One region of the Mesorhizobium sp. Ca11 genome, then DNA from elsewhere that is predicted to be linked to it. Evidence: predicted binding sites of a transcription regulator. Region 1 holds the regulator's gene; each other region holds the start of a gene.
The links. Region 1 encodes LexA, which represses DNA repair genes until DNA is damaged. Its sites were predicted from a motif close to TGTTCNNNNTGTGTTCNG; they were not measured.

Region 2: the regulator LexA is predicted to act here: its motif matches at 4,325-4,342, upstream of recA (recombinase RecA).
Region 3: the regulator LexA is predicted to act here: its motif matches at 5,362-5,379, upstream of LB538_RS16380 (ATP-dependent helicase).

What each region holds. Positions count from the first base shown of each region.
Region 1 is NZ_JAIUHU010000011.1:113,689-121,097, forward strand. It holds gene trpC (indole-3-glycerol phosphate synthase TrpC) at 1-371, shown strand, start outside; gene moaC (cyclic pyranopterin monophosphate synthase MoaC) at 374-853, shown strand; gene glp (gephyrin-like molybdotransferase Glp) at 853-2,058, shown strand; gene LB538_RS20045 (alpha/beta hydrolase) at 2,107-2,937, opposite strand; gene kynU (kynureninase) at 2,985-4,232, opposite strand; gene lexA (transcriptional repressor LexA) at 4,666-5,400, shown strand; gene LB538_RS20060 (ComEC/Rec2 family competence protein) at 5,436-7,409, opposite strand, start outside.
Region 2 is NZ_JAIUHU010000001.1:53,056-60,464, forward strand. It holds gene LB538_RS00300 (demethoxyubiquinone hydroxylase family protein) at 1-50, shown strand, start outside; gene alaS (alanine--tRNA ligase) at 61-2,730, opposite strand; gene recA (recombinase RecA) at 3,169-4,266, opposite strand; partial or broken gene LB538_RS00315 (IS1595 family transposase) at 4,470-5,350, shown strand; gene LB538_RS00320 (hypothetical protein) at 5,511-6,326, shown strand; gene LB538_RS00325 (carbohydrate kinase family protein) at 6,763-7,409, shown strand, end outside.
Region 3 is NZ_JAIUHU010000008.1:151,404-158,812, forward strand. It holds gene LB538_RS16355 (hypothetical protein) at 1-50, shown strand, start outside; gene LB538_RS16360 (GGDEF domain-containing protein) at 437-1,222, shown strand; gene LB538_RS16365 (hypothetical protein) at 1,272-1,649, opposite strand; gene LB538_RS16370 (sterol desaturase family protein) at 1,890-2,705, shown strand; gene LB538_RS16375 (DUF982 domain-containing protein) at 2,769-3,071, opposite strand; gene LB538_RS16380 (ATP-dependent helicase) at 3,255-5,336, opposite strand; gene LB538_RS16385 (hypothetical protein) at 5,482-5,649, opposite strand; gene LB538_RS16390 (hypothetical protein) at 5,784-5,966, shown strand; gene LB538_RS16395 (LysR substrate-binding domain-containing protein) at 6,236-7,204, opposite strand; gene LB538_RS16400 (hypothetical protein) at 7,317-7,409, shown strand, end outside.

The sequences.
Region 1 (7,409 bases):
TCGACGACGCGCTTGCCAGGGACCTTGAAGCGACCGCCTTCGAGCTCGGCATGGACGCTCTGGTCGAGGTGCATGACGAAAACGAAATGCAACGCGCGCTTCGCCTTTCGTCGCGGCTGATCGGCATCAACAACCGCGATCTCAGAACCTTTGAAACCAGCCTCGACGTCTCGGAGCGGCTGGCGGCCATGGTGCCGGCGGATCGGCTGCTGGTCAGCGAAAGCGGCATCTTCACGCATCAGGACTGCCGCCGGCTGGAGAAGAGCAAGATCGGCACCTTCCTGGTCGGCGAGAGCCTGATGCGGCAGGCCGACGTGGCCGCCGCTACGCAACTGCTGCTCACCGGCAAGGCGCGTGCCGAGGCCGTTTGAGGATGGCCTCCCTTACCCATCTTGGCGCCAAAGGCGAAGCCAACATGGTCGATGTCGGCGACAAGGCCGAGACGACGCGCACGGCAGTCGCTGAAGGGTTCGTCTCCATGCAGCCGGAAACGCTGGAGATGATCCTAGCCGGCGACGCCAAGAAAGGCGACGTATTGGGGACTGCCCGTATCGCCGGCATCATGGCCGCAAAGAAGACGCACGAACTGATCCCGCTCTGCCATCCGCTGCTTCTGACCAAAGTTGGCGTCGAGATCGAGCCGGACCATTCCTTGCCAGGTCTCAAGGTCACCGCGCTCGCCCGCGTCACCGGCAAGACGGGCGTGGAGATGGAGGCGCTGACCGCCGCTTCAGTCGCCTGCCTCACCATCTACGACATGGCCAAGGCAGCGGACCGCGGGATGGTGATTTCCGGTGTCCGGCTGGTCGAGAAGACCGGCGGCAAATCAGGCGACTACAAGGCAGGTTCATAATGGCCTTGCTCCCGGTCACCGAGGCGCTCGAACGCCTGCTCGACGGCGTGACGGCTCTGCCGGGCGAGCGCGTTCCGCTGGCTGACGCGGCGGGTCGCGTGCTGGCCGAGCCGGTGGTCGCGCTGCGCACGCAGCCACCTTTCGATGCCTCCGCGATGGACGGCTATGCCGCGCGCTTCTGCGATGTCGCCTCGGCGCCGGCGCTGCTCGAGGTCATCGGCATGGCGCCTGCCGGGCGCGGTTTCTCCGGAACCGTCGGGGAAGGCCAGGCCGTGCGCATCTTCACCGGGGCGCCGTTGCCGGAGGGCGCCGACACGGTCATCATCCAGGAAAACGTCCGCGATCTCGGCAATGGCAGAATCGAAGTGACGGAGCCGACCGCGGAAGGACGCAATGTGCGCCGCCGCGGGCTCGACTTCGGCCAGGGCGACGTGCTGCTCGAAAAGGGCCGTGTTCTCGATGCGGCGGCCCTTTCGCTGGCGGCCTCGGCCAACCACCCAGCCTTGTGCGTCGTGCGCCGGCCGCTGGTCGCGATCATCGCCACCGGCGACGAATTGCTGCCGCCGGGCAGCGCGCTCGGCCCTGACCAGATCATTTCGTCGAATGCCTACGGCGTTGCCGCCGCCGCCCAGTCGGTCGGCGCGCTCGCGCTCGATCTCGGCATCGCCGCCGACCGCCAGGAGGCGATTGCCGCGCTGGTCCGGAAAGCGGTCGAGGCGGACGCCGATGTCATCGTCACGCTCGGCGGCGCCTCGGTCGGCGACCACGACCTCGTCCATGGCGTGCTGACCGGCGAAGGCATGCAGCTCGATTTCTGGAAAATCGCCATGCGCCCCGGCAAACCGCTGATGTTTGGCCGGCTTGGCAATGTCCGCTGCATCGGGCTGCCGGGCAATCCGGTGGCAAGCATTGTCTGCTCGCAACTCTTCCTGAAGCCGCTGCTTGCCCGGCTCGGTGGCCGCGATCACCATCAGGATATGCGAACGGCCCAGCTTGGCACCGCGATGCGGGCCAACGACCTCAGGCAGGACTATGTGCGCGCCGTCGTGCGCGAGGACGCCGGCACCTTGGTCGCGACGCCTTTCGGAATCCAGGACTCCTCGATGCTGCGGATGCTCGCCGACGCCAACGGCCTGATCGTGCGCGAGCCCTTTGCGCCGGCGGCGGAAGCCGGCGCTGAATGCAGCGTGCTCATGCTGCGCTAGGCTTCGACGAGGTCGATCCTGACACGTCGACGAAGTCGATCGTAACTCTTATTCGTCGACCAACGTACGGGTCAGGGGATGATCTGGGTCGGCGAGGCCATCGACAACGTTGAAATGATGTCGGTCCGGCTCGACCACTGAACGGGTGGAGGCGCCGAGCCCGGTCCAGATGTTGGCGAGCAACGCGCTCTGGCGCAGGAATTCCGCACGCTCGCCGCCGCCGGCCCAGCAGGTGATGCAGGCTCCCTGTCGAGGCCGCAACAATGCCGGGCTTTCGCTCCGCGCTTCCGGCTCGTCGATGTTCAGGGTCTCGTTCAGCGCGGTGAACATCAGCGGCCGAAGGTCGTGCAGGCCTGAAATCGAAACCACTTGGCGTATGCGCCGCGCCACATCGGATGATAGCGGTGAGGCCGTGGTCGCCATCCGGCTGGCGAGATGCCCGCCGGCCGAGTGCCCGGTCAGCATCAGCGGACCATCGACCATGGCCGCCGTCTTCTCGATCGCTGCAGCGACCTCGCCGACTATGCCGCCGATCCTGGTCTGCGGGCACAGCGTGTAGGAGGGCATGGCGACGGCAAAGCCGCGGCCGAGCGCGCCTCCAGCCAGATGCGACCAGGAGCTCTTGTCTGACTCCATCCAATAGCCGCCGTGGATGAACACGACGAGCCCCCTTGGCGCCGCAGACGGGAGAAACAGGTCGAAGCGATTGCGCGGCGCTTCGCCGTAGACAACATCGAGCCGCGCCCTGCCCTCTGACAGCAGCCTTTCGCGAAACGCCCGCGCCGGCCGATCCCACGCCGCCGGCCAGCGGTCGCCGCCCGCGATATTGGCGCCGTTTGCATAGGCGTCATCCCAATCGACAATACGATGTCCCAGCAACGGTGTCTCCGCGATCAGGTCATTTGTTCGGCATCGCCGATTCAAAGTCAGGTGACGGTTGTTTTGACGGCAAAGCGTGCGTCTTGCCAGATGCCAGTCCGCAGGATGTCCTCCAGCATCTCGACCGCATCCCAGACATCGCGGTAGCCGACATAGAGCGGCGTAAAGCCGAAACGAATGGTGGATGGCGCGCGGAAATCGCCGATCACGCCGCGCTCGATCAAGGCACGCATCACCTGATAGCCATGCGGATGGGCGAACGACACCTGGCTGCCGCGCTCGGCGCCGTTGCGTGGGCTCTCCAGCTCAAGACCGAAGCCGCCGCATTTGGCTTCGACAAGCCGGATGAACAGGTCCGTCAGTGCGACGCTTTTTCTCCGCACGGCCCTGATGTCGACATCGTTCCACATATCCAGCGCCCCTTTCAGCGCGCGCATCGACAGCACCGGTTGCGTTCCGCAAAGGAACCGCCGGATGCCCGTGCCCGCGGCGTAGCCCTGCTCGAACGCGAAAGGCCGGGCATGGCCCCACCAGCCGCTGAGCGGCTGGCGAATGTCGCGATGGTGGCGGTTCGCGGCGTAGATGAAGGCTGGCGAGCCCGGCCCGCCATTGAGATACTTGTAGGTGCAGCCAATGGCGAAATCGGCATTAGAGCCGTCGAGATCCACCGGCAGCGCACCCGCCGTGTGGCAGAGGTCCCACACGATCAGCGCGCCGGCTTCCTGAGCCTTGCGGGTGAGCGCCGCCATGTCGCGCAGCCGGCCGGATTTGTAGTTGACGTGGTTGACCAGAATGACCGCGACGCGATCGTCGACCAGTTCCTCAATCGTCGGGGCATCGGCGCCTTCGAGCCGCAGCACCGTGCCGGGCCGCGTCGATGCGACGCCTTCCGCCATGTAGAGGTCGGTCGGAAAGCTGTCGCCCTCGGCAACGATCACCGAACGCTCGGGCCGCATTGTAAGTGCCGCATGCAGGACCTTGTAGATGTTGATCGAAGTCGTGTCGCAAACGACCGTCTGGCCGGGTTTCGCGCCGATCAGCCGTCCTAGCTGGTCACCCAGCTCGATGGGCATATCGAACCAGCCGGCGGTGTTCCAGGCGCGGATGAGATCCCGCGCCCATTCCTGCCTCGCGGCAGTCTCGATCTCGCTGAAGGCGTCCACCGAAGCGGCGCCCAGCGAATTGCCGTCGAGGTATATGACGTCTTCCGGCAAGACGAAGCGATCGCGCATGGCGCGCAGCGGATCCGCGGCATCCATCGCCTCGACTTCGGCGAGATCAGGAATTCCCCTCATTGTGCTGCCGCCTCCATTTCGATCTGGCCGAGGGGGTTGTCTCACCACCCTCGGCGACAGGGCAAGAACCTTTGGTCCTGTGTTAGCTGGTCCATAGACGGCGAAGACTGCGGATCGGAACTTCGCCAAGGTTGGCATTTTGGATTCGTTTCGTTCACGGTGCCGCGCGCTTACGGAACGAGCCGACGTGATCCCATCCGCGGCTTCGTGATCGTGTCGGCTCTTGTTTCAGCTTAACGAAGCTCCAAAATCGAGCGGAATCAATGCCGCTGTCCTACAAGGGGCGGCCAGGGCATCACCGGATGCGACATTGTTTCGGCAGCCTTAACAAATTCACTAAACTTTAAACGGTTGCGGAACACAACTGGAACAGATAGTGTTTGTTCTGGGTTTGTTTTTCTGATTCTGGTTTCAGAACCCGTGGGGGCCGCCGATGCTGACGCGCAAACAACATGAACTCCTGATGTTCATCCATGAACGCCTGAAGGAGAGCGGGATTCCTCCATCATTCGATGAGATGAAGGAGGCGCTCGACCTTGCCTCCAAGTCCGGCATCCACCGGCTGATCACGGCGCTGGAAGAACGCGGCTTCATTCGCCGGCTGCCGAACCGGGCGCGCGCGCTGGAAGTGCTGCGCCTGCCCGACTCGATCGCGCCTGGCCTGAATGCCGCGAAGAAGTTTTCGCCAAGCGTCATCCAGGGCGGCCAAGGCAATCTCAGTCGCCAGGTCAAGCCGACGACGCCATCGCGCACTCCGACGCCAAGCAATGACGACGAGGCCGCGGCGGCCGTATCCATTCCGGTGATGGGCCGCATCGCCGCCGGCGTGCCGATTGACGCCATCCAGCACCAGACGCATTCGATCTCGGTGCCGCCGGACATGATCATGGGCGGCGAGCATTACGCGTTGGAGGTCAAGGGCGACTCGATGATCGAGGCCGGCATCTTCGATGGCGACACCGTCATCATCCGCAATGCCAACACCGCAAGCCCGGGCGAGATCGTGGTGGCGCTGGTCGACGATGAGGAGGCGACGCTTAAGCGTTTCCGCCGCAAGGGTGCCTCGATCGCGCTCGAGGCTGCCAACCCGGCCTATGAGACCCGGATCTTCGGACCGGACCGGGTCAAGGTTCAGGGCAAGCTCGTGGGACTTATCCGCCGCTACTGAGCAGAACGGCTCGCCGTCTTCGCCCGAACGACAATCTATTGGGCCGGTGCGGCGGCTGGTTTTTCCGGCTGCTTATAGGGCGCCAGTCCCCTCGCCTCGCGCGTGTATTTCCGCTGCTCGTGCCAGGGTCGGTATGGTTCTACGACCGCGTAGCGGACGGTTGGCCGCGCGGTTGCCGATTGCGGATCGAAGAAGACGGCGGCGCTGCCGTCGCGCGCCAGCTGCCGCTTGGTAATGACGAGCACACGCGGATCGCGGCATGGGTTATAGGCCGTGGCGTCGTTGATGACGATGAGGTCGGCGAAACCGCAGGCCGGCCGGGCGGCGTCGCGGGTCTCGGCGAGCGCGACGATCGCGCCGGAAGGATGCCGGCCGATGCAGAGATCACCGGTGCAATAGAAGGGCGAGCCGGGCGGCAGGTCGACGGGATCGGCAATGTCCAGCATATCTCTGGCGAACCTTTCCGGCGGCACGATCTCCTCGGCTTTCAGCGCCCGTTTCCAGTTGTCGGTGGTGAACTCGTTGGAGCGCTCGCGATTGACGGCAAGCTCGCCGCCGCCGATCGGCATCGCCACCAGATGCGCATCCTCCGAGATAAGCACGTCCGGTGTGCGGACATGCGGAATGGCCAGCAGCGCAGCGAGCGCGAAAGGAACGGCGGCAAGCCTCAGCCAGGTGGTAGCCATCGTCGCGATGACCAGCGCGACCGTCGCCAGCAGCACCGACTGGATCGAGATCAGCCCCACGGCGTCGACCGGTGAGCGCTCGGAAATCCATGCCGAAATGGTGATCATCGCCGTCAGGCCTTTGCCCATGACAAAGAGGAAGGGACCGTCGAAGCCGAAGGGCATGGCCAGCGCGCTCAGCACGGCGAATGGCATGACGACCAATGAGACGATCGGCATCACCGCCAGATTGGCCAGCAGGCTGAGCGGCGACACCCGCTGGAAGTGCCAGATGGCAAACAACAATGTCGCGCTGCCCGCGATGAGCGACGTCACGGCGGCGCCACCCGCTCCAATCGCCAGTTTTCGCGATAGGAACCCGAGAAACGAACGCTTTGCCGGCGGCGCGGTCGTTTTGCCGGCGCGATAGTCGGCAAAGCCGGCATAGGCGCCGACCAGGGCGGCGGTGGCAGCGAAGGACATCTGGAAGCTCGGGCCGACCACTTCATGCGGCGAGACCAGGATGACAGCGATGGCAGAGATCGCCAGGTTGCGCATGGTCAGCGCTGCGCGGTCGAAAAGCACGGCGACCAGCATCACGCCAAGCATGATGAAGCTTCGCTCGGCCGCCACCACGATGCCGGAGATCACGAGATAGGCGGCGATCGACGCCAGCGCGATGCCAGCGGCATATTTCTTCACCGGCCGGCGCGACGAGAAATCCGGAAACAGCGCGAAGGCGCCGCGTAGCAGGACCATGATCGTGCCGGCGACCAGCGCCATGTGCAGGCCGGAGATCGAAATGATGTGGTAGATGCCGGTCCGCCGCATCGACTCGTTGATGGCTTCCGGAATGCCGGCACGAACGCCGACGATCAGCGCCGCCGCGATCTCGCCCTCGGAACCGCCGATGCTGCTCCTGATGTGGTCGGCAATTCCCTCGCGTGCGTTTTCTACGGCCGATGCCACGCGTGCGCCAAACGGCACCTCCGTTGGCGCACTCGGGGTCGGCGCGACAAGTTTCGGATCGCCCAGGAAAAAGCCACTGGCGCCGATGCCGGCAAAATAGCTGTCGAAGGAAAAGTCGTAGCTGTCAGGCCGAACCGGACCTGTCGGCGGCAGCAGCTTGGCATAGCCGGTCAGCATCGACCCGGCCGACATGCCGGACGGGATCCTGCGCGCCGACAGCCTGATGCGGTCCGGCGCGTAGCGCAGCTTCGGACGCTCCGTGGATATCAGATCTATGGTGAGCCGGACACGGCCGTTGGCCATCGCCTCGGCGGTGACGAGGCGGCCCGTCAGCCGTGTCTGGATTTCGGAACCCAGCATCGGGGTCGCCATCCG
Region 2 (7,409 bases), on a different contig from region 1:
GCGACTCCGCCAGAATGGCCCACACCCTGAAAGCGACGCGGCTTTGCTGACGCCCCTAACCTACGCCGCTTCCAGCGCCGCCTTCACCGCCGCAATGGCATCATTGGCCTTGGACGCGTCGGGGCCGCCGGCCTGCGCCATGTCGGGCCGACCGCCGCCGCCTTGACCGCCAAGCGCGGCGGACGCGACGCGCACGAGATCGACGGCGCTGAAGCGGCCGGTCAAATCGTCGGTGACGCCGACGACCACGCTCGCCTTGTTGTCCTCGCCGGCGCCGACAAAGACGACCACGCCGGAGCCGAGCGTCTTCTTGCCGGCATCCGCCAGCGGCTTCAGGTCCTTCGGCGCCACGCCACTGACCGCCTTGCCGAGGAAGCCGACGCCGGCGACGGTCTCGTTGGTGGGCGGAGCATCGGATACGGCCGGGCCGGCGCCAAGCGCCAGCTTCTTGCGCGCCTCGCTGAGTTCCTTTTCGAGCTTCTTGCGTTCCTCAAGCAATGTTTCGACGCGAGCCGGCACATCGGCCGGCGCGATCTTCAAGGTCGCCGCCGCGGCTTTCAGCCGCCTGTCCTGCTCGTCCAGATGCCTGCGCGCCGCCTCGCCGGTCAGCGCCTCGATGCGGCGCACGCCGGCCGCCACCGCGCTATCCGACAGGATGCGCACCAGGCCGATATCGCCGGTCGATTTCACATGCGTGCCGCCGCAAAGCTCGACGGAATAAGGCCGGTTTGCCTTGGCGCCATGCAGGCCGGTGCCCATCGACACGACACGCACCTCGTCGCCGTATTTCTCGCCGAACAGCGCCATGGCGCCCTCGGCGATCGCGTCGTCGACCGACATCAGCCGCGTCGTCACCGGGCTGTTCTGCACGACGATCTCGTTGGCCATGCGCTCGACCTCCTCGAGCTCATCGGCCGAGATCGGCTTGTTGTGCGAGATGTCGAAGCGCAGCCTTTCGGGCGCAACCAGCGAGCCCTTCTGCGCGACATGGGTGCCCAGCACCTCGCGCAGCGCCTCGTGAATGAGATGCGTCGCGGAGTGGTTGGCGCGCAGCCTCGAGCGGCGGGCATGATCGACCTTCAGCTCGACGGCATCACCCGTCTTGATCGTGCCTTTAGCCACCTTGCCGAGATGCACGAACAAACCATCGGCCTTCTTCTGCGTGTCCGACACCTCGATTGAAAAACCATCGCCGGAAATCACGCCGGTGTCGCCCATCTGGCCGCCGGATTCGCCGTAGAACGGCGTCTGGTTGACGACCACGGCGACCGCATCGCCCTGGCTCGCGCTGTCGATGGTCTTGCCGTCCTTGACCAGGGCCTGGACAATGCCTTCCGCCTGCTCGGTCTCATAGCCGAGGAATTCGGTCGCGCCGGTCTTTTCGCGCACGGAAAACCACACCGTCTCGGTCGCGGCTTCGCCCGAGCCAGCCCAATGCGCGCGCGCCTCGGCCTTCTGCCGCTCCATCGCGTCGGTGAAGCCGGCGATATCGACCGAGATGCTGCGCTGGCGCAGCGCATCCTGCGTCAGATCGAGCGGGAAGCCATAGGTATCGTAGAGCTTGAAGGCCGTCTCGCCGTCCAGCATGTCGCCGGCGTGCAGCGTCTCGGTCGCGTCCGAAAGCAGGCCGAGGCCGCGCACCAGTGTCTTGCGGAAGCGTGTTTCCTCAAGCTTCAAGGTTTCGGTGATCAGCGCCTCGCCGCGCACGAGCTCGGGATAGGCCTGGCCCATCTCGCGCACCAGGGCCGGCACCAGCTGCCACATCAGCGGCTCCTTGGCGCCCAGCAGTTGCGCATGGCGCATGGCGCGGCGCATGATGCGGCGCAGCACATAGCCGCGCCCCTCATTGGACGGCAGAACCCCGTCGGCCACCAGGAACGAGGTTGAGCGCAGGTGATCCGCGATGACGCGGTACGACGCTACGTTCTCCTGGCTTGGCCCCTGCCCGAGCGCGGAGGACGCGGCGTCGATCAGATGCTTGAACAGGTCGGTCTCGAAGACGCTTTCGACGCCCTGCAGGATAGAGGCCATGCGCTCCAGGCCCATGCCGGTGTCGATCGAGGGACGCGGCAGGTCGATGCGCTCTTCCTTGGTCACCTGCTCGTATTGCATGAACACCAGGTTCCAGAATTCCAGGAACCGGTCGCCATCCTCTTCCGGGCTGCCGGGCGGTCCGCCCCAAATGTGCTCGCCGCGATCGATGAAGATTTCCGAGCACGGGCCGCAGGGGCCGGTATCGCCCATTGCCCAGAAATTGTCCGAGGTCGGGATGCGGATGATGCGATCGTCCGAGAAGCCGGCGATCTTCTTCCAGTAAGCCGCCGCCTCGTCGTCGGTGTGATAGACGGTGACGAGCAGCTTGTCCTTCTTGAGGCCGAAACCCTTGGTGATCAGGTTCCACGCAAGCTCGATCGCGCGCTCCTTGAAATAGTCGCCGAACGAGAAATTGCCGAGCATCTCGAAGAAGGTCAGATGGCGCGCGGTGTAGCCGACATTGTCGAGGTCGTTATGCTTGCCGCCGGCGCGCACGCTTTTTTGCGCCGTAGAGGCCCGCGTATAGGGACGCTTCTCAAGGCCGGTGAAGACGTTCTTGAACTGCACCATGCCGGCGTTGGTGAACATCAGCGTCGGATCGTTGCGCGGCACCAGCGGGCTGGAGGCGACGATCTCGTGGCCCTCCTTGCGGAAGTAGTCGAGGAATGTCGACCGGATGTCGTTCACGCCACTCATTGCATACTGCCTTTTTCGCAAGAACCGCCGGCCCGGCCGGCGGCAAATGGGCTTTGGTGTTTCAGAAGATAGATTGGCCTTTTAGCGATAGCTCTTGTGCCTGTCCAGAAACACGGAAAACAGGCGTGTCGCTCAAAACTGCGCAAGCGGTTTTGGGAAAACGACAGGCACAAGCATGTACCAAAGCGCATTGCCTGAATTCATTGCAGCGCGACGCGCTTTGGGCCGATTGGCGGACGAGCGGCGGCTCAGCCCCGCCCGCACAACGCAAAACCGCCGGCACGAAGGCCGGCGGCTCGGGTTACGCAATACAAGAACTCGATTACATAAGCATAAGGCGATAAACCAGGATTGCGGCCGAACTCCGGCTAAGCCAACCAACTATCCTCGGGCGCCTTTGGATCGCCCCGGAGCGCAAAATCCCAGGGTAAACGCACTTTACAGGGCGCCGGCTTCATCCTCGAAACCGTCGTCGCCGCCTTCGGAGCCGCCGTTCTCGAGGAATTTCTCGGCGATCAGTCCGGCATTCTGGCGCAACGCAAGCTCGACCTCACGTGCCGTGTCGGGATTGTCGCGCAGAAACAGCTTTGCGTTCTCGCGACCTTGGCCGAGGCGCTGGGAATTGTAGGAGAACCAGGCGCCCGACTTCTCGATGACGCCGGCCTTGACGCCGAGATCGATCAGCTCGCCTGTCTTCGACACGCCCTCGCCATACATGATGTCGAACTCGACCACCTTGAAGGGCGGGGCCAGCTTGTTCTTCACCACCTTGACGCGGGTCTGGTTGCCGACGACCTCGTCGCGGTCCTTGACCGAGCCGATGCGACGGATGTCGAGGCGCACCGAGGCGTAGAATTTCAGCGCGTTGCCGCCGGTGGTCGTCTCGGGCGAGCCGAACATGACGCCGATCTTCATGCGGATCTGATTGATGAAGATGACCATGGTGTTGGAACGCGAGATCGAGGCGGTCAGCTTGCGCAGCGCCTGGCTCATCAGGCGAGCCTGAAGACCGGGCAGCGAATCGCCCATCTCGCCTTCGATTTCAGCGCGCGGCGTCAGTGCCGCCACCGAGTCGACGACCAGCACGTCGATGGCGCCCGAACGCACCAGCGTGTCGCAGATCTCCAGCGCCTGCTCACCGGTGTCGGGCTGCGAGATCAAAAGGTTTTCGAGGTCGACGCCAAGCTTGCGGGCATAGACCGGATCGAGCGCGTGCTCGGCATCGACGAAGGCGCAGATACCGCCCTTCTTCTGAGCTTCCGCCACCGTGTGCAGCGCCAGCGTCGTCTTGCCCGAGCTTTCCGGCCCGTAGATCTCGATGATGCGGCCGCGCGGCAGGCCGCCGACGCCGAGCGCGATGTCGAGGCCGAGCGAGCCGGTCGGCACGGTTTCGATCTCGACCACCTGCTCGTTGGCGCCGAGCCGCATGATCGAGCCCTTGCCGAAGGCGCGCTCGATTTGCGACAGCGCCGCGTCCAGAGCCTTTGATTTGTCCACTGCCTTATCCTCTACAAGCCGCAAAGAATTCTGAGCCATGATACATCACCCCTTGGTCGTCAATGAAGGCCGGACAATCCGTGATCCCTGCTTGTTTTGTACCTTTTTTGTTCTCATTTGGCAAGGGGCAACAAATATCTGAAAAATAATCAATATCTGGATTTGTTCTACTTTTGTCTCACCAGGGCTGGTGCGGATATATCCCCTTGAAACATGTAACATGAAGTGCTATGTGTTGTCGCATGAGCACGACCCCTAAACCCGAAACCCTCAAATCGTTCCTCGAACGGTTCCCGACCGATGATTCGTGCCTCGATCACCTCATGGCGACGCGGTATGGCAAGCGGCACGTTTGCGCCAAGTGCGGCAAGGAAGCCAACTTCCACCGCGTGAAGTCGCGCCGTTGCTATGAGTGCGATTTCTGCGGCTATCAGGTCTACCCAACCGCTGGCACGCCGTTTGAAGCCACGCGCACATCCTTGCGCGACTGGTTCACCGTCATGTTCCTGTTCTGCTCTTCCCGCAACGGCGTGTCGGCCAAGGAAGTCCAGCGCACAATCGGCGTCACCTACAAGACGGCTTGGCGCATGTGCAACCTGATCCGCCAGTACATGGGCTATGTCGATGGCGACACGCCGCTTGGTGGCAAGGACGGCGGCATCGTTGAAGCCGACAAGATGTTTTACGGCGGCACGGACAAGATGGGCGAGGACGACAAGATGGTCGTGTTCGGCGCCATCGAACGCGGCGGCGAGGTCATCACCCGCGTCCTGCCGGGCCGTGGCCGCAAGCATGTGATGCCGGCGATCTTCGCTTGGGTTAAGCCCGGTTCGCGCATCGCACGGATGAGACCGGCGCGTTCCGCGAGTTGTCAGAGCTTAGCTACCTGCATGGCACCGTGAACCATCGTTCCGGCGAATACGTGAACGGTGCCGTCCACACCAACAACATCGAGGCTTTCTGGTCGCACGTTAAGCGCTCTATGCGCGGGACTTACGTTGCCGTTTCTGAGAAGTGGTTGCAGACTTACCTTTGGGAGTTCGAATTCCGGCAGAACCTGCGGAAGCATCCGCACTTGATGCTTGACCTTTTGCTGCAATCGTTCCCGCGCCCGGGATGGTAAGCGGTGGCTTTGTAGCCATCGCGTGTAGAAGTCTGTCAAAGCGGTCTGTCGTCTCGTCCATCTTGCGTCCCATGTTGCCGTAACGCGCATTGTACGTGATAGTTACCAATAGGGGAAATGGGGCAACGTCATTTTGATGTCTAGTGATCGGAACAGTGCGATGACCGTAGGTATCGCAACGGCGTCTGTGTGCATCGTCTTGGCTGCAATAATGGGATGGCAGCTATCATCCCAACATATCCAATACGATAAGCAGGCCGACCATTACGCCGAAGACTTTGCATCCCACTCCAATGAGGAAATATTGAAATCCTGCGGCGCTACGGCCGGCCTCGACCTCGTAAAATGCCTTCGTCAGGAACTTGAAGCCGAACGAGACACCAAGCGCGGCGAGGCCGATCTGGCAGCACAACAGAAGGTAGCCAAATGGTCCCTTGGCGCTTTCATCATATCCGGGCTCTCTCTGCTTTTCACCGCTGGCGGCGTTTGGTTGGTCTATTTGAACCTTGGTGAAGCTAGAAAGGTTACCGCTCAATCCGTCACCGCCAACGAACATGCCGTCAGGTCTAGCGCCCATGCCCATAGAATGGCTCAATTGGGTTATCGCGAGGCCCGCGCCGCCAATGCCATCGCCAAAGACGCCAGTGAGAAGGAGCTTCGGGCGTACCTCGCGGTTGCGCCAAAGGGCGTTAATCAGCTGATTGGCACGCAAGACGTGATGGGTCACATTGAAGTTCGGAACGTCGGGCGTCTGCCAGCGCACAAGGTCGTCATCCATGTCCGAATGGGCCTGTTCAACGGGCGCATTCTCGATCTCGCGGAATTGCCAGTAGTCAACGATTTGACTGATAGTGAACTGGCGCCCGTGGACAGGGTGGTTCAACCGGGCGACAACCCCGCCCAAGGATCGAAGGACCGGCAGCCGCTTGTTTTCATTACGCCAGACAATTGGGAGTTCGTCTATGTTTGGGGGTGATCTATTACTTTGACGGCTTCAACAAGCGCCGTTTCACCCGATTCTGCCATAGATACGCTATCGCTGGCCGCAATCGAGAATTTGACGAGGAGAAAGCGGGAACTCCCCCTCCGACCGAGACCCGGCATATCCTCTTCGCCGAAAAGGGCAGATACCATCAAATAGGCAACGACGCCGACTAATGCGGCCAACACCGCTCGCGCCCACACAGCGCGCCGCCTAAGCGCACCGTCCGAATCGAGGGGGACGACAGGCTTCCGTCCCTCAAAATTAGCTACATGTTCGGACGGTATACATCCGGACTGGTGCGGAGTGCAACCACGGGTCCAGAAGAGATTTCGATATCCGGCCGTCCGAATCGCGACCCCGATTGCAGGGCGACGCGCAGAAACCTAGTGTGCGCGGCCGCACGATCAACGAAAGTCACCGACCCGAAATGCCGACATCCCCAACAATCCTGGCGCTCGGCGGCGCCCATATCGACCGGCGCGGCCAGGTCTCGGGCGTCTATGTGCCCGCGGCTTCGAATCCCGGCATCATGCGCGAGGACGTCGGCGGCGTGGTTTTCAACGCGCTGCGCAGCGTGGTGAAGCGCGGCGTGTCGGCCTCGCTGATCTCGGTGCGTGGCGGTGACGCTGCGGCGGACACAGTCGCCTCGGCGATCGACAACGCCGGGATAACCGACCTTTCGGTGGTGTTCCTCGACCGCACGACGCCGAGCTACACGGCGCTGATCGATGCCGAAGGCGAGTTGATCGTCGGGCTGGCCGACATGGCGCTCTACGATCTTGCCTTTCCCAAGCAAATAAGACGCGCCAAGGTGCGCGAGGCGATCGCCGCCGCCGACGCCATCCTGTGCGACGCCAACCTGCCGACGGCGGCGCTGGAGCGCCTGCTGACGCTTGCCGGCGGTCGGCCGGTCTTCGCCATCGCCGTTTCGCCGGCCAAGGTCGTCCGCCTGGCGCCGCTGCTCGACGATCTGTCGCTGCTCTTCATGAACCGTCGCGAAGCCGCCGCGCTGGTCGGCGCCGAGCCATCCGGCAAGACTCTCGTCGACGCGCTCAGGCGGGCAGGCCTGGACAC
Region 3 (7,409 bases), on a different contig from region 1:
GTGGAATCGGTGGCACCGTGGGTGGTTCGGGCAGCTCGACAGCCCACTAAAAGGAAAAGCAGAGCCCGCCGCCGTGGAGGCGGGCCTGCCGTTCGCGTTATTGCTGCGCGCACCGAGCTTGCATTGAAGCCGATATTGTTCTCCCGCTGGACAATCGACCGGTTGCAGCGGGGCAATACCATGCAGCCAACGGCCAACCGGGAGCATCGGACCGGCCGTGAGGCTCTGCGGCACTCCTGCCGCGTTGCCGGCTGCGGCCGGCGGTGCCTGACGAGGCCTCCGGCCAGTCGGAGAGCCTTCCGTGGTGGCTTTCTGCTTGCCCCCACCGCAGGCGGTGCCGACGGCGTGTTAACCACACTTGCATTGAAGCTAATATGTTAGGACTTCTTTTGCGCTCGCGCTCCACAATAAGCGTGTTGCAGTGGGAGCAAAGGGCATGCGCATCGATTTGTCCCCGACAAGTTGGGGCAGGGTCGTGGTGGTCACCGCCGCCGGTACCGCCTTTTTCATCGCCGCCGCTTTCTTCGTCGATTCCTTCAATTTCCCCTCGCTGTCGCCGCAGGCGCTGCTTTGGGCGCAACTCACGGACCTTTTCCTGCCGCTTGTCCTTGGCGGCTCCTTCCTGTTCTTCCTGATGTGGAAGATGCGCCAGCTGGCCATCACGCAGAAGGAACTCGGCGTCATTGCTGCGACCGACAGCCTGACGGCGGTCTTCAATCGCGGTGCCTTCTCGATGCTGGTCGAAGCCTATCTCGAGCGGGCGCGCGACCAAACGGTCGCCGACACCGGCGCGCTGCTGATCGTCGATGCCGATCACTTCAAATCGATCAACGACCGCCTCGGTCACGATTGCGGCGACCAGGCGCTGAGGTTGATCGCCGCGACGATCAAGGGGCAACTGCACGGCGCCGACATTGTCGGACGCATCGGCGGCGAGGAATTCGCGGTCTTCCTGCCCGGCGCCGACGCCGCACGCTCGTTTCTGGTCGCCGAATCCATCAGGCGCCGCATCCGCGAGGCCGAGTTTGCGCCCGGCGGGCGGCCTTGGCCGCTTTCCGTGAGCATCGGCGGCACCGCCTTCAGCGGCCCGACCACCTACCATGACATGTTCCAGGTCGCCGACCGCCATCTCTACAAGGCCAAGTCCAATGGCCGCGACCAGGTGAGCTTCGAGATTCCGCGCGGCGGGCCGGCGGGTGATGCCGCCGGCACGGTCCACTGAATCCGAGGACAACGGTGCCTGCGGTTGAGCAGCGGCCTCTGCTGGCGGATCAACTGGCGCTCGACATCGAGATAGGCCTGATCGGGCCCGCCGCGGTCGGGGTCGACCCCGGCTGATGCACCACCGCCATCAGCATGCCGTGTTCGGCGAGCAGGTTCAGCCACTTCAGCGCTTCCCATTTAGGCGTCGCGCCGCCGCGGCCCGTGAGGCTGCGATTCATGTAGCCGGGATAGGAAAGCAGGCGCTTGCCCGCCGAGGCGCCGCAGGTGCCGATCCTGACCGCCTTGCCGTCGGCGGTGACCCAGGCATAGACGGCTTCGCCGAGTTCGCAGGCCTTCGGATCGGTTATCGTCACTCGGATCGACGACTTGTCCCGGCCAAGCCGCATTTCGGCCGCCGGCTTGAAACGCTCGCGATCGAGAAACATCCGCCCTCCCGATGCATGTCGCCGGAAGTGTGCAACGGTTCCGGGACAACGACATGCATCAAAACAAAGACTTAAAGCGCGTCCGCAACTGACATTGTGAACGGCAACCGTCCGTGTGGTGTTTCACGCAGCCGTCGAAAGTTTTCACGCGATTTCGCAGCGCCGCGTATGCCAGCAACGGTCCGTTCATTCTTTGGCGGCTAGTGTCGGAGACTGGCCTCAGCCGATCCGCGAGCGACCGTGTTCGATCTCATCGACTACAAGGCGGTGCTGGTCATCGCCCTCATCTTCATTCCGCTCGAGCAGCTCCTGCCGCTGCATGCCGAGCAATCGGCCACGCGCCGGCATTGGCTGAACGACGTCTTCTATCTGCTCTTCAACGGCATCGTCATCAAGTTCGGCCTGTTGCTGGTGATCGGCGCTGCGATGCTGGTGGTCCCGCGCGTCCTTCCCGAGGCGCTTTCGGCCGCCGTCCGGTCGCAGCCTTTATGGCTGCAGACGATCGAGGCCCTGCTCATCGCCGATATAGGCTTCTACTTTGCCCATCGCGCCTTTCACACGGTGCCGTTCCTGTGGCGTTTTCACGCCATCCATCACTCGATCGAGGAGATGGACTGGCTGGCCGGCCACCGCGTGCATCCGGTGGATCAGATCCTGACCAAGTCGGCTTCGTTCCTGCCGCTCTTCGCCCTGGGTTTTTCCGGGGAAGCGGTTCTCATCTATGTGCTGATCTATCACTGGCAGTCGGTGTTCATTCACTCCAACACCCGCATCAAGTTCGGGCCGCTGAGATGGCTGATTGCCTCGCCGCAGTTTCATCACTGGCACCATGCCAACGAACGCCAGGCCTATGACAAGAACTTCGCCGGACAGTTGCCCGTCCTCGATCTGATCGGCGGCACCTTGTTCATGCCGCAACATATGCCGGAAAAATACGGCATCGACGAGCCGGTGCCGCAGCTCTATCACCAGCAGCTCGTCTATCCCTTCGTGACCGCGGCCGAGCCGGTCGCGCCGATCGCAGAAACGTTACCGGCGGCCGCCAAGCCGGAATGACGTCACGGAAAAACCCGCCACTGAGGGCGGGCTTTCCGGGAGGGCGGTCTTCTGTTGTAAAATTCAGGCGGCAAAGCCGCCATAGCCGCGCGCCACCGGCTTGACCGAGACGACCGGCTGCTCCGAAGGCCACAAGACGCCTGCCGTCACCGCGAAGGTGATCAGCGCATCGCGCGCGGCCTCGACCGGGATTTCTCCATTCCGCGCGGCCTCGCAGGCCTTCACCGCGGCGCCATAGCTTAGGCGGCGGCGCGACGGCGGGAACTCGGTCAGGAAATCATGCATCTCGAACAGCGAGGCGATCATGCGCTTGTGGCCGGCGCCGACGCTGAGGGCGACCGGTGTGAAGAACGTCCTGTCGTGCATTCGGACCTCGTCAGTTGGCTGCGGAGGCGGCGAGCCTCCCTGGCTGGGGAAGGACGCCACACAACGCGGCTTGCGGCGGGAGGTTCCACGCATGCCGCTGTTTTCTCAAGGATGGCGTGCTCCCCGCTGGCGCGGAGACAAATCGGGCTCTTTGCCTTGCAGTCGCTGGAACGGCCAGACAGCCTATTTCCACATGCCGCGCATGCGGGCGCCGAGGTCGACCTTGACGCCCGGCCGCTGGCGCGGGTCGTCCTTGAGCGCGGCGCTCGCCCAGGACGACTGCTCGAAGGCCGAAAGCATCGAGGCCGGGATGAAGCGCGTGCGCGAGGCATAGACGTGGCGGTCGCCGCGCGCCGCCTGGTTGTGCGGATAAAAGCGCTGCGGCACGACGAGATGCAGGCTGTCCTTGGCCCGGGTCATCGCCACATAGAGCAGGCGTCGCTCCTCCTCGATGTCCTCCTTGGTGCCGACGCCGAGATCGGCCGGGATGCAGCCGTCAACGGTATTGAGCACGAAGACGTTCTTCCATTCCTGGCCCTTGGCCGAATGGATGGTCGATAGGATGAGATAGTCCTCGTCGCGATGCGGCGGTCCGGCCTGGTCGCTTGTGGCGTCGGGCGGGTCGAGGGTGAGCTCGGTCAGGAACCGCTCGCGCGACGGATAGGTCGATGCGATCTGCTCAAGCTGGTGGAGATCGGCCCGGCGCGTGATCGCATCCTCATGGATGCGCTCCAGATGCGGCTCGTACCACAGCCTGATCCGCTCGAGGTCGGCCGGCCATTTCGCGCCGGCGCGTAAACCGCCATAGATGTCGAGGAAGACCGGCCAGTCCTGCGCCGCGCGCTGCGGCGGCCGGAACCGTGCGAGGCCCAGTGTCTCGTCCAGCGATGTCGCCATGGCGTCGACGATCTGCGAGGCGGCGGACGGGCCGATGCCCGGCATAAGCTGCAGCACGCGAAAACCGGCGATGCGGTCGCGCGGGTTCTCGGCAAAGCGCAGCATCGCCAGCATGTCCTTGACATGCGCGGCATCGAGGAATTTCAGCCCGCCGAACTTGACGAAGGGAATGTTGCGGCGCGTCAGCTCCACCTCCAGCGGCCCGCTATGGCTCGAGGTGCGGAACAGCACCGCCTGTGCCTTCAGCGCCGTGCCCGCCTCGCGCTCAGCCAGGATCGCCTGGCATACATAGTTGGCCTGCTCGGCCTCGTCGCGCACGCTGACCAGTTGCGGTTTGTGCGAGGACCGGCGCTCGGTCCACAGATTCTTGGTGAAGCGCTCGCTGGCCTCGCCGATCACCTTGTTGGCGGCGGCCAGGATCGTCTCGGTCGAGCGGTAGTTGCGCTCCAGCATGACGATCTCGGTGGGCTTTGCGAATTGTTTCGGGAAATCGAGGATGTTGCGCACTTCGGCAGCGCGGAAGGAATAGATCGACTGTGCGTCGTCGCCCACCACGGTCAGCCCGGCGCCGTCCGGCTTCAGCGCTAGAAGGATCGAGGCCTGCAGCCGGTTGGTATCCTGGTACTCGTCGACCAGCACGTGATCGAAGCGGCCGCCGAGATGCGCCGCGATCTCCGGCTCGGCCGCCATCTGCGCCCAGTAGAGCAGCAGGTCGTCGTAATCGAGAACGTTCTGCGCCTGCTTGGCCTCGACATAGGCCGCGAACAGCTCTTTCAGCTGGTCCGCCCATCCTGAGCACCAGGGGAAAGCCGAGCCAAGCACTTCTCCCAGCGGCGCCTGCGCATTCACCGCGCGCGAATAGATCTGCAGGCAGGTGCCTTTGGTGGGAAAGCGGCTTTCGGTCTTCGAGAATCCCAGCTCGTGCCGCGCAAGGTTCATCAGGTCGGCCGAATCCTCGCGGTCATGGATGGTGAAGGCCGGGTCGAGGCCGATCTGTTCGGCATAGTCGCGCAGCAGTCGCGCGCCGATGCCGTGGAAAGTGCCGGCCCAGGCCAGCGCGTCGGCGATGATTGCCGCGTCGCGCCCCAGCACCTCGCCGGCAATGCGCTCGACGCGCTTGGCCATCTCGGCCGCCGCGCGGCGCGAGAAGGTCATCAACAGAATGCGGCGCGGATCGGCGCCCTTGACGATGAGATGGGCGACGCGATGCGCCAGCGTGTTGGTCTTGCCGGAGCCGGCGCCGGCGATCACCAGCAGCGGCGCCGCCACCTTGCCGTTGCCATGCATCACCGCCAGCCGCTGCGCGTCGTTCAGCCGGCCAAGATAGGCGGGCGCCTCGAAGGACGAATCACGAGCGGCGATGTTCATCGCCCATCAAGCATCGTTTCCGCTTTGTTCGCAATAATTTCCTCGCCCCGCGCGAGCGGGAAGAGGTGGCCGCGAAGCGGCCGGAGAGGGGCAGCGCCGGCATCCACGCTTCACCGGAAGGGGCTATTCCCAATCGAAAGAGCCGCTACCGCTTCGGCTCGACCCCCATCGCCGCCGACTGGCGCCGCAAATTGCGCCTTTCGTCGCCCGGCATATCCAGCGGCGCGACGTCTCCAGGCACTTCGTCGATGATCCTCACGGCAACGCGATAGGCGGTGTAGGCAAAAAGCCCGGCAAGCAGAAGGCGGACCATAATTAGTTTCCTCGTTGCGTTCGATTGGCTCGGGATTCCAACCGGACTCGGATCGGTTGGTTCCCGCCGGTCAACGCAACCAAACCGCCACCGCCCCGTTTGCCCCTCAAAGGAGCGAACGAGAGGAGGTCGTCATGAAGAAGCTTCCTGTGCTGCTGGCTCTTGCGGCAGGGCTCGTGCTCGCCGCCTGCGACAACAGCGTGCCGCCCACCAAGGCGCCGGGCGATGAAGTCAACCAGAACCCGCAGGTCGACAAGAACCCTGTGCCGAAATCGACCACCGGCGGCGATCAGCCAGGCACACCGCCGAAGCAATAGCGCCAGGGCCGGCCTTGCCGAGATTATCGTCGGGCTGAAACGAAGAAGGCCGGCGCTGCTTGGGAGGAAGCTGGGTAGCGCCGGCCAAGCGGGAAAATCAGGCCCGCCGCACAATCCAACATAGCTGAGTCTCCGCTTCGCGTCATGGTGCGATCGCGGTAGCCGGCTATGGAGCCACCGGAAAATCACGAAATTCTGCAGGGCCCGTCATTGCGAGGCCTCCGATGGTGCGGGATTCGCTCAAGTGAGCATCCGTGGAAGACTGGCCTTCACGCCATCGCCACGCGCCGTACCGGCACGTTGGCGATCTCGATGTCCAACTGGCGCTGCGTCAGCGCCGCTTCGGCCATGATCCACCGCTTGAACAGCTCGACCTTGCGGGCGCCGACCGCCTTGATGGGGCTGACGAAATACCAACCCGCCGTGTTGGGATGGTGGACCGCGAAGGGGGCCACCAGCCGTTCGGCGCGGATGTCGCTTGCCATATAGGCGCGGTTGGCGACGGCAAAGCCCATGCCGGCATTGGCCGCTTCGTAGGACATCATGCAGCTATCGAAATAGACGCTCCTCGTTTCGCCAAGCACGAAGCTTGCGCCGGCAAAGCCCAGCCACGACTGCCAGTTCTGCGTGCACGTGTCAGAGTGTAGCAGCGTGAAATAGCGCAGATCCTCCGGCACGACCTTCGACAGCGGTTTGTCGCCCAGCACCTCATGGAAGAGTTTGCGGCTGCACACCGGCGTCAGGTCTTCCTTGAACAGCAGCTCCGACGTGAGACCGGGGAAATTGCCGTCGCCATAACGGATTTCGAGGTCGTATTCCGAAGTCGAGAATTCATGCGTGGCGTAAGAGGTCGACACCCGCATCTCAATATCAGAATATTGATGCTGGAAGGCCGAAAGCCGCGGAAACAGCCAGCGCGCCGCAAAGGTCGGCAGCACGCAGATCCGCAACACATGCGCCTGCGACTGGCCGGTAGCCTCCATGCTGGCCGCCACGATCCGCTCCAGCGCCTCGCGCACGCGCGCCACATAGGTCTCGCCCTCCGGCGTCAGCGACACGGCATTGCCGCCGCGCTCGAAGATCTTGAAGCGAAGCTGGTCCTCCAGGCTCTTGACGCGCTGACTGACGGCGGAAGCGGTGATGAACTGCTCCTCGCCGGCACGCGTGAAATTCCTGTGCCTCGCGGCGCTTTCCACGATTTTCAGCGAATTGAGATTGACCTGACTGAGCAGTCGCACGGGGTTTCGACCTTAAGCTGCGCTTACGCTACCACCAGCATTCCTAAATTTACAGGGGTAGGCGTTTAAATGACTGTTAACCAAGTGTTGCCCCCATCTTGGAGAAAATAGAATGAACGCCCATACAATTCCCGAACTGCGCTGTGCAATGAGCCGCGAGGCCATCATTGGTCATGAGACCTCCTGGAAAGTGTCGGGTTTCGGC